4 regions of the Ruegeria sp. SATB027 genome follow, and region 1 is predicted to be linked to each of the others. Evidence: riboswitches for the same ligand, from Rfam matches in the RefSeq annotation. Region 1 holds a riboswitch; each other region holds the start of a gene.
The links. Region 1 has a riboswitch for cobalamin ahead of AC2FPW_RS07480 (DUF1636 family protein). Riboswitches for the same ligand answer to the same signal wherever they lie in the genome.
Positions count from the first base shown of each region.

Region 2: another riboswitch for cobalamin. It lies ahead of AC2FPW_RS16155 (DUF4198 domain-containing protein); the one in region 1 lies ahead of AC2FPW_RS07480 (DUF1636 family protein).
Region 3: another riboswitch for cobalamin. It lies ahead of AC2FPW_RS00485 (ABC transporter substrate-binding protein); the one in region 1 lies ahead of AC2FPW_RS07480 (DUF1636 family protein).
Region 4: another riboswitch for cobalamin. It lies ahead of AC2FPW_RS15325 (hypothetical protein); the one in region 1 lies ahead of AC2FPW_RS07480 (DUF1636 family protein).

Region 1 covers NZ_JBXWTH010000031.1:66,682-68,879, reverse strand. The annotation lists gene AC2FPW_RS07485 (NAD(P)-dependent oxidoreductase) at 1-818, opposite strand, end outside; cobalamin riboswitch at 921-1,125, shown strand; gene AC2FPW_RS07480 (DUF1636 family protein) at 1,220-1,594, shown strand; gene cobW (cobalamin biosynthesis protein CobW) at 1,599-2,198, shown strand, end outside.
Region 2 covers NZ_JBXWTH010000054.1:15,492-17,689, reverse strand. The annotation lists gene AC2FPW_RS16160 (ROK family transcriptional regulator) at 1-675, shown strand, start outside; cobalamin riboswitch at 797-995, shown strand; gene AC2FPW_RS16155 (DUF4198 domain-containing protein) at 1,128-1,913, shown strand; gene cbiM (cobalt transporter CbiM) at 1,920-2,198, shown strand, end outside.
Region 3 covers NZ_JBXWTH010000006.1:16,058-18,255, forward strand. The annotation lists gene AC2FPW_RS00485 (ABC transporter substrate-binding protein) at 6-1,010, opposite strand; cobalamin riboswitch at 1,164-1,356, opposite strand; gene AC2FPW_RS00490 (P-loop NTPase fold protein) at 1,907-2,198, opposite strand, start outside.
Region 4 covers NZ_JBXWTH010000048.1:48,484-50,681, reverse strand. The annotation lists gene AC2FPW_RS15330 (protein-tyrosine phosphatase family protein) at 1-494, shown strand, start outside; gene AC2FPW_RS15325 (hypothetical protein) at 486-893, opposite strand; cobalamin riboswitch at 984-1,202, opposite strand; gene AC2FPW_RS15320 (alpha/beta hydrolase family protein) at 1,336-2,193, shown strand.

The DNA of each region.
Region 1 (2,198 bases):
ATCATCACCGGGTTTATTTCCAGCGGCACCCCGGCGCGGTCGGCGACCTCCTGAAACAAACCGATATCCTTCTTCACCAGATCCATGGTGAAGGAAATATCGCGCGACCCGTTCAGGATGACCTGACTTTCGGTTTCGTGCACGAAGGATGTGCCGGACGAGATTTTGATCGCCTCATAGGTCGTGTTCAGATCCATCCCCGCAGCCTTTGCTGTAACCAGTGCTTCGGCGCAGGTAATCAGGTTGGCAGTGGCAAGATAGTTGGTCATCACTTTCAGCACCGAGGCCGAGCCCAGCTCGCCGGTGTGCAAAACCCGGCGGCCCATTGTCGTCAGGAACGGCAGAATTCGTTCAAACGTTTCCCGGTCACAGCCCGCAAAGATCGAGATATTGCCCGTCGCGGCACGGTGGCACCCGCCAGAAACCGGGCAATCCACAGCTGCACCGCCGCGTGAAATGACTTCGGCACCGAGGCGTTTGACTTCGGCTTCGTCTGTGGTCGACATCTCCATCCAGATCTTGCCGGGGCCCACTTCGGGCAACATCTCCTTCATGACTGCGTCCGATGCTGCCGGAGACGGCAGACAGGTGATCACCGCATCGCAATCGCGCATCAGCTGGGCGGGCCCTTCTGCCGCCTTTGCGCCTTTGGCGACAAATTCGGCCACCAGATCTGCGTTCAGGTCATGCACAGTCAGGTCAATGCCATTGCGCAAAAGGGATCCCGAAAGCTTGCCGCCAACGTTACCCAGACCGATAAATCCCACTTTCATATGACGCATCTCCAAGTTCGTCGTTTTCCCGTCATGCGACCACATACCGAACACGCACTTCATGCCGCCGAACGACGCCTACAGGTCGCTTTTTTCACCTTGGCTTATTTGTTGCGCGCGAACCGCTTGACAAGCGGGCCGGCGGTGCCGCATGTCCCGGACGTTGGTGTCGGCAACAGCCGATGAAAAGGGAATGCGTCAACGGTTCATCCGCCAAACGCAGCCGCCCCCGCGACCGTGACCGGAGAGGATGCCCAATGCCACTGGCCTGTGCCGGGAAGGCGGGACATCCGACAGAGCGACCGCTCTGGCATCCGCAAGCCGGGAGACCTGCCAACACCCGAAGTTGAAACCGGGCGGGGTGTTCCGGTGTCGGGTCCATGTGCAGACGTGGTGCCCGCATGAAACCCCGTCCCCCGCGAAGAGGATTTGGGGGGATGAGAGACATGACCGAGACCGCACCGGTAGAATTACTGGTCTGCACGACTTGCCGCCGGGGTCTGCCCTTCGAGGATGATGCTGAGCGTCCCGGCACATTGTTGCACAAGGCCTTGGAACAGGCTGCCCTGCCAGATGGCATCATTCTGAAACCTGTCGAATGCCTTTCGAACTGCGATCAGGGCTGTTCCATCGTTCTTCGGGGCGGGCCGGATCGCTGGACCTTTGTTTACGAGAACCTGAACGAAGTCGATCACGTCGATGTCATCATCGATGGTGTGACCAAGTATCTGGCCACAGACGATGGTCTGGTGAAGTGGCGCGACCGTCCTGAACATTTCCGCAAAAACTGCGCCTCGCGCATTCCCCCGATTGGAGGCTGAGATCATGTCGAACCTAGAAAAACTTCCCGTCACCGTGATCACCGGCTTTCTGGGCTCGGGCAAAACCACGCTGGTGCGCCATCTGATGCAGAACCCGCAGGGAAAGCGTCTTGCGATTGTTGTTAACGAGTTTGGCGATGTGGGTGTTGATGGTGACATTCTAAAATCCTGCGCGATACCGGATTGCCCTGCGGAAAACATCGTGGAACTGGCAAACGGCTGCATTTGCTGCACCGTGGCTGATGATTTCATCCCGACCATCGAGGCGCTGATGGCGCTGGAACCGCGCCCGGATCACATCCTGATCGAAACATCCGGCCTTGCACTGCCAAAACCGCTGCTGAAAGCGTTTGATTGGCCTGATATTCGTTCGAAAATTACCGTTGATGGCGTGATCGCGCTGGCCGATGCCGAGGCCGTGGCCGCCGGTCGCTTTGCTCCGAACGTTGAAGCGGTGGATGCCCAACGGCTCGCTGATGACTCGATTGATCATGAAACACCCTTGTCCGAGGTATTCGAAGATCAAATCTCGTGCGCGGATATCATCCTGCTGACCAAGCCCGATTTGGCAGGTCCGGAAGGCATCGCGAAAGCCAAACAGATC
Region 2 (2,198 bases), on a different contig from region 1:
ACATTGCAGGTTCCGCAGGAGAAAATGGATCCGTGGCGTGACGCGGACCTGAAAGGCGCACTGGCCGCAAGCTATGACTTGCCGGTATTCCTGCAGAACGACGCAACGGCCGCTTGCGGTGCCGAGCTGGTGTTTGGCCCGGCGGAAGGCCCACGAGATTTCCTGTATTTTTATGTGGGCTTCTTCATCGGGGGCGGGGTGGTTCTGAACGGTTCCATCTTTTCAGGGCGGGGAAACGCCGGTGCGCTTGGTCCATTGCCTGTGCCGGACGACGCAGGCGGAGTGAAACCATTGATAGATGTCGCCAGTCTTTATGTGCTGGAGCGCGCAGTTGGTGGGAATGCCAAAACAGCCGGCTCAATCTGGGAAACGACACAGCATTGGGACATACCGGAAACCCACCTTGAGAACTGGTTGAAACAGGCGGCGCACGGGATCGCACATGCCATCGTCTCGTCTTGCAGCCTGATCGACTTCGAATCTGTCAAGATTGATGGCTGGATGCCCGCAGGCATCAAGGCGCGGCTGGTGGAATTGGTTGAGGTCAAACTATCTGACATGAACCTGACCGGGCTTGAACGGCCCTTGGTGCAGGTGGGGACGGCAGGCCCGGATGCCCGCTCATTGGGGGCGGCCAGTTTGCCATTGTCGGAAAGATACCTGCTCGAAGGGTAGGTTCATTCCCGAAAAACCCCGACCTTTATCCAAAGCAGATCCGTCGGAAAAAGGGCATTGCCCGCTAAACTTTTTGACAGCCAGCGCAATTGATCGTTGACGGATGCCGAAGAAGTCTGGCAAGCCGCTCGGCATGTCCGGTTCCGGGGCGTGCTCAGGAATCAATAGGGAATGCGGTGCGGGCTTTGGCCCAATTCCGCAACTGCACCCGCAACTGTAAGCGGCGAGCAGGGCTGAAGTGCCACTGGTGTTAACCCGGGAAGGCCAGCCCAACGCTTTGACCCGCAAGTCAGGATACCTGCCGGACATGTGCCTTTGACAAGGGCACTCCTAATCGGCGACGGGATGTGCGTCGGAGCAGGATGCTTGAAAAAGCAGCTTAGCTTGGACATCCCCGCAGTCAAAACGCATCTCGTACCGGGGTTGGTGCGATGGGACAAGGACGACTATTGATGACCAAGCTGCTTTCCGCAGCCGCTGTGGCGATAGCGCTTCCAGCGATCGCAAATGCGCATTTCCTGCTGGAATACACCGCTGACACCATGATCGACGCACCGGGGAATGTTCCGGTCAAGCTGATCTTTTGGCATCCGTTCTCGAACGGGCATGTCATGGATCTGGGCAAGCCGCAGGAATTCTACGTGATCCACAACGGTCAGAAAACCGACCTGCTGGATACCCTGGAACCCGTACGTTTCGCCGGTGGCGAAAACGAAGGCGCGGCATTCAAAGGTTATGTTCCCGTCAAACGGTCGGGCGACTATGTGTTGGTGACTGTTCCCCAGCCCTATTATGAGGAATCCGAGGATATCTATATCCAGCAGATCGCCAAGGCATTCCTGAACCGCAACGAACTGCCGACCGACTGGATGAACCCGGTGGGCCTGCCGATTGAGATCATCCCGCTCACCAAACCAACCAACATCATCGCGGGTTCGACGTTTACAGGTCGGGTTATGGCCGAAGGCCAACCGGTTGCGGGTGCCGAGATCGAGATCGAGTACATGGCCGCAGAACCGGACATGGAAAGCGCTGCCGCCTCGGCTCCGACGGTCTCGCCGATGCCGGGTGGTGCATTGGTCGCAATTTCGGATGATAACGGGTATTTCACGTTCGGCGTTCCAAAAGCCGGCTATTGGGGTTTTGCAGCGCTCGGCGCCGGTCCCGTGACCGAACACAACGGCAAAGAACTAAGCCAGGACGCGGTCATCTGGATCCGCGCCTGGGATTTGGAGTAACCGTAGATGCACATCGTTGACGGAGCCTTGTCCAACCCGGTCGTGATCGGCGGTGCAGTCGCTGCTGCGGGTGGAATTGCCATGGGCCTCAGGTCGCTGGATCTTGATCGCATCCCCACTGCGGGGGTGCTGTCTGCCAGCTTTTTCGTGGCATCGCTGATTCATGTGCCGATTGGCCCTTCGTCAGTGCATCTGATCCTCAACGGTATGGCCGGGCTTTTGTTGGGCTGGGCCGCATTCCCGGCCTTGTTCGTCGGGCTTTTGCTGCAGGCCGTCTTCTTTGGC
Region 3 (2,198 bases), on a different contig from region 1:
CTCGTTCACAGGTTGTTTCCGATGGTATCCAGCTTCTCGGCCAGATCCTCCAGTGCCGGGATTGCGCGGATGGTGGCGTCCATGGCCTGCGCATCCATAATGACGATCCGGTCATTCTTGACCGCATCCATCTGGCTGGTCACCGGATCAGTGCGCAGGAACTCCAGCTTTTTCAGGTAGTCGTCCGCAGCAAAGCGACGGCGGTCCATCTTGGCGATAACAATCACCGTCGGATTGGCCTTGGCAATGGTTTCCCAGCCCACTGTTGGCCATTCTTCATCCGTCTCGACGACGTTGCGGATACCCAATTTACTCATCATGTATCCCGGTGCGCCTTTCTGTCCGGCCACAAACGGGTCGCTTTCCATTTCGGGAGAGGAGAACCAGAATACGGCTGACACATCGTCCAGCTTCACGGTTTGCGCCTTGGCGACGGCTGCGGCTTCGCGGGCCTTGTACTCGGCAACCAGGTCCGTGCCGCGTTCGGACACATCAAAGGCTGCCGCCAGTTCTTCGATACCCTGATACAGCGTATCGGTCGAGAACGCCTGCAGGCGGGTGCCATCGCCGCCGACCGTATTGTCTTTGCCGATGCAATCTGCAGGCATTACATACGTTGGAATGCCCAGTTCGTGAAATTGCTCACGCGTGGCGACGATGCCCTCGGGTCCGACATGCCACTCATATTGCGCTGCGACCAGTCCCGGCCGCTTGGCAACAACGCTTTCAAAGCTGGGATCATTGTCCGCCAGACGCTCTACCTTGGCATTCACCTCGGCATATTCAGGCAGCACCTCGTTGAACCAGACCGAAGTTCCAAGAACCTGCTCGCCCACACCCAGCGCATAAAGCACCTCGGTCGCGGCTTGGCCGACCGTGACTGACGACGTCACTGGCGCGTCAAACGTGACCGAGTGACCGCAGTTTTCGATGGTTAGGGGAAAGTTTCCTTCGGCGGCAGCGCTGGTAGCCAGCAAGGAAAGGCCAATCAGGCCAGTGCGTAGAAACATGACAATCGATCTCCATGTGTCAATGACCAGAGAACGGGTGAATGGGCATTTACCGAAGCAACAGACGCTTTACTGCCTGCTGTGAGCGCAGGGTAGAAAATAGACCGCCCGGCGCGTTTCTTCGGCAACCTCCCCGGACAACCCCGCCCGGTGTGTTTCGGTTTCATACCGGCAGGTCTCCTGACTGACGGGTCTTTGTCTGTCCTGTCTTCCCAGACCAAAATGGCCCAGTGACGGAAATGGACAGCGCTCGCCGCCTACAGTTGCGGGGGCAGTTCCGGTTGGCACCAAAAGGCACCTCGGATTCCCTCTTAGCCACATCGGGACCGGTAAAACGCGGGTACCTTAACACTTACCCTGCGGCAAGAAAAAACTCCGGGGTCTTTCCTATTTTCTCGCAAGAGCATGGACCTGCGCGTCTCAACATGGCGCTGATATCAGAAAAGCCGCTGAGAACGCGCCAATATCCGGACCCGGATTCATAGTGTGTGATATTAGGGAAAATCATGGCTGGGGTGGTAGGAATCCTTGCCCCCCGATGAAACCTTAGAACTTTTCCAACTAGCCCGAGAAACTGGGGCGGTTTCGGGGGCATTCTGCTGAGCGAATCGACGGGCATTTTGACCGCTAGAGAGACCCGTTACGAGACCGCTAGAGAACCGCCAACTGGCGCAGGACAGGACCGCTGACGAGGCGTTTCGGGGGCTGACGGGGGGTGGTGTGGGTGCAAGGTAAAGAATGAAAGGGAAATGGGCACAGAAAGCGAGCTTTGCAAAGTTTGGCGGTTTTCACCGCTGTCACATACTTCGTGCGAATTCCTGAGTTGGAAATCGGCCACCTTTGTTGTTCTAATCGGTGCGTGCAGGCTGAACGACATTGAACCACATAGCTCACTCTTATTGTTCTTTCGTCGGAGCACCCCCTCCGATGTCGGTAGGCTCTTGAAACCTCCAACAATACTTGAGTGTAAGTTGTAAATGCGCTTGGGCAATAGGACCGTTCTCTTTGGCAATTCGGGTCATTTCCTCGCGTACTTGCAACGCCCATTTCCGTTCGTCTTCCCACTTGTTGTCGGGGCCATGGCGATCAGACATCTTGCCAAGAACCTGGCAAAGCTCTTGCGTATTGCCTTGCTTCAAATGCTTCATGGCAACTGCAGCAAAGCGTTTAACATCGAGGAGATGAAGA
Region 4 (2,198 bases), on a different contig from region 1:
TTGCTCTGCAGGTCGGAGGCGGAACGCTTGCCCTTACTTCAATGCCCGGGCGTGGCGGGGATTACGTCGGCGATCTGGATATGATTGCTGCTTGGAAACCGGGCCTTGTGATTTCAATGACGACGGATGTTGAAATGCTTCAGGATGGCGCGCAGCACTTTGGCAGCGACATCCAAAGCCGTGCCAGCCGGTGGGTTCACCTGCCGATCGAAGATTTTGGAGCACCGACGCAGGCGGTTCAGAAGGCCTGGCCAGAGGTCAGCGCCACGGCCCGACATGCGCTGTCGGGCGGTGGCCGGGTTCTTGTGCATTGCCGTGGGGGGTGCGGCAGATCCGGGATGATTGTTCTGCGACTGATGGTTGAATGCGGTGAACGCGCCAGCGACGCACTGGACCGCCTGCGGGCCGTGCGCCCCTGCGCTGTCGAAACCGATGCGCAGCTGGCCTGGGCGTCCCGGATCACCCCGGCACAGGTGGAAGTGGGATCAAGCTGACAGCTGCTGGGGTGCGTAGCCGGTTTTCCGGGGCCGGATCGTTGAAACCTCGATCATGGCGCAAGGCGGGTTCGCGACAATGCCCGAGGGCAGCGTGCTGAATGTAGGTCCGAAGATCAAATCGGCATAGGCATCAAGGTCCCGTATTGCCGTATCAGGGTGCGCCCCGCAGAAAACGCGAACGCTGTCGGATCGCGCTCGGATCGTTGCCATGCACCCTTCCGCGCAATGTGACAGCGCGCTGTTGCCTTCAAATTCGAAATCCTCGCTGGTGGCCGAAACCGCCTGCGCCATGGCTTCGGAAATCGAGCGGGCCAGTCGCGCCAAAGCCGGGCAGGTTTTGCCCGTCCGCTGGCACACTGTAGCGCTGTATTCGTGTGACTTTGTCTTCCAGATCATCCTGCGCCCTCCGCGCGTGGTGGGCTGGATATTAGGGCAGGTGGAACAGCGTTTCGCCATCAGGACCTGCCCGGACACCCCGCCCGAGTTTCGGTTTCAGTTCCGATGGCAGGTCTCCTGACTTGCGGGTCATTGCTCTGCCGACCTTCCCAGCCCGTGGGCCAGTGGTATTTCGGCATTGCTTACCGCTTACAGTTGCGGGGGCAGTCGCGGACTTGGTTGATATCTGTGTGACCAGACAAACCGCACCGTGTTCCCTTTTCATCCCGACCTCTTGTGGGGGCCGGAAACCATCACACAACCGCTAGCGCCTGATCGCGTTCCGAGTCAAGCCGATCTTTAGGCCGGACGTTTGGTCATGCTGGATGCGGTTTACCTTCCGGCCTAGTGTCGTCGGCATCGAAGGCAGGCAAACCGATTGTTTCAGCGAAAGCCGGGGATCATGTTGGATACGGAACAGACAGTGTTGATCGAAGATTTCCGCTTTCCGTCCGGGTCTGTGACCTTGTCGGCGCGGCTGTACCGGCCAGTGGGTGAGTCGGACACGGTTATCGTGCTGAACAGTGCCACGGGTGTGCCGCGTGACTATTATCAACACTTCGCGCGATGGCTGGCCACCGACCGGGGGATAGCTTGCCTGACCTATGACTATCGGGACTACGGGCTTTCTTTGGTCGGCCGCCTGAAAGACGCAACCGCGACAATGGCGGATTGGGCGTTGATCGACATGCCAGCGGCACGGGCCGAGATGCGCAGGCGGTTTCCAAAGGCGCAGCAGTGGACCATCGGCCATTCGGTCGGTGCGATGCTGGGGCCGGTGCAGCCGGATATCGACCAGATCGACCGAATGATCGGTGTGTGTTCGGGGCTGGTGACTTTGAAAGATCACCCATGGCCCTATCGGGGGTTGGCAGGGCTGTTCTGGTATGGCCATGCACCGCTGATGGTGCGGGCGCTTGGGTATCTGCCCGGCAAAGCAATCGGGTTTGGGTCGGACCTGCCCGCCTCGGTCTACTGGCAATGGCGCAAATGGTGTACAGCTCCTCTTAGCTACGTTCCCGAGATCGGGCAGAATTTGCCTGATGCGCATTGGGGCAGTTCTGGAACACCTGTGGATCTGTTCACGTTCGAAGATGACCAGATGGCTCCGCCCGAGGCAGTTTGGCGCCTTGCCGACCTGTACGGCCCCGAGTCCAGACGCCACCTTCTGAAGCCTGCTGAATTCGGACTGCCGGAAATAGGCCATATCGGAGCATTTGCCCGTCGCAATGCAGCGGTCTGGCCGCGCCTGATCGCCTGATCAGA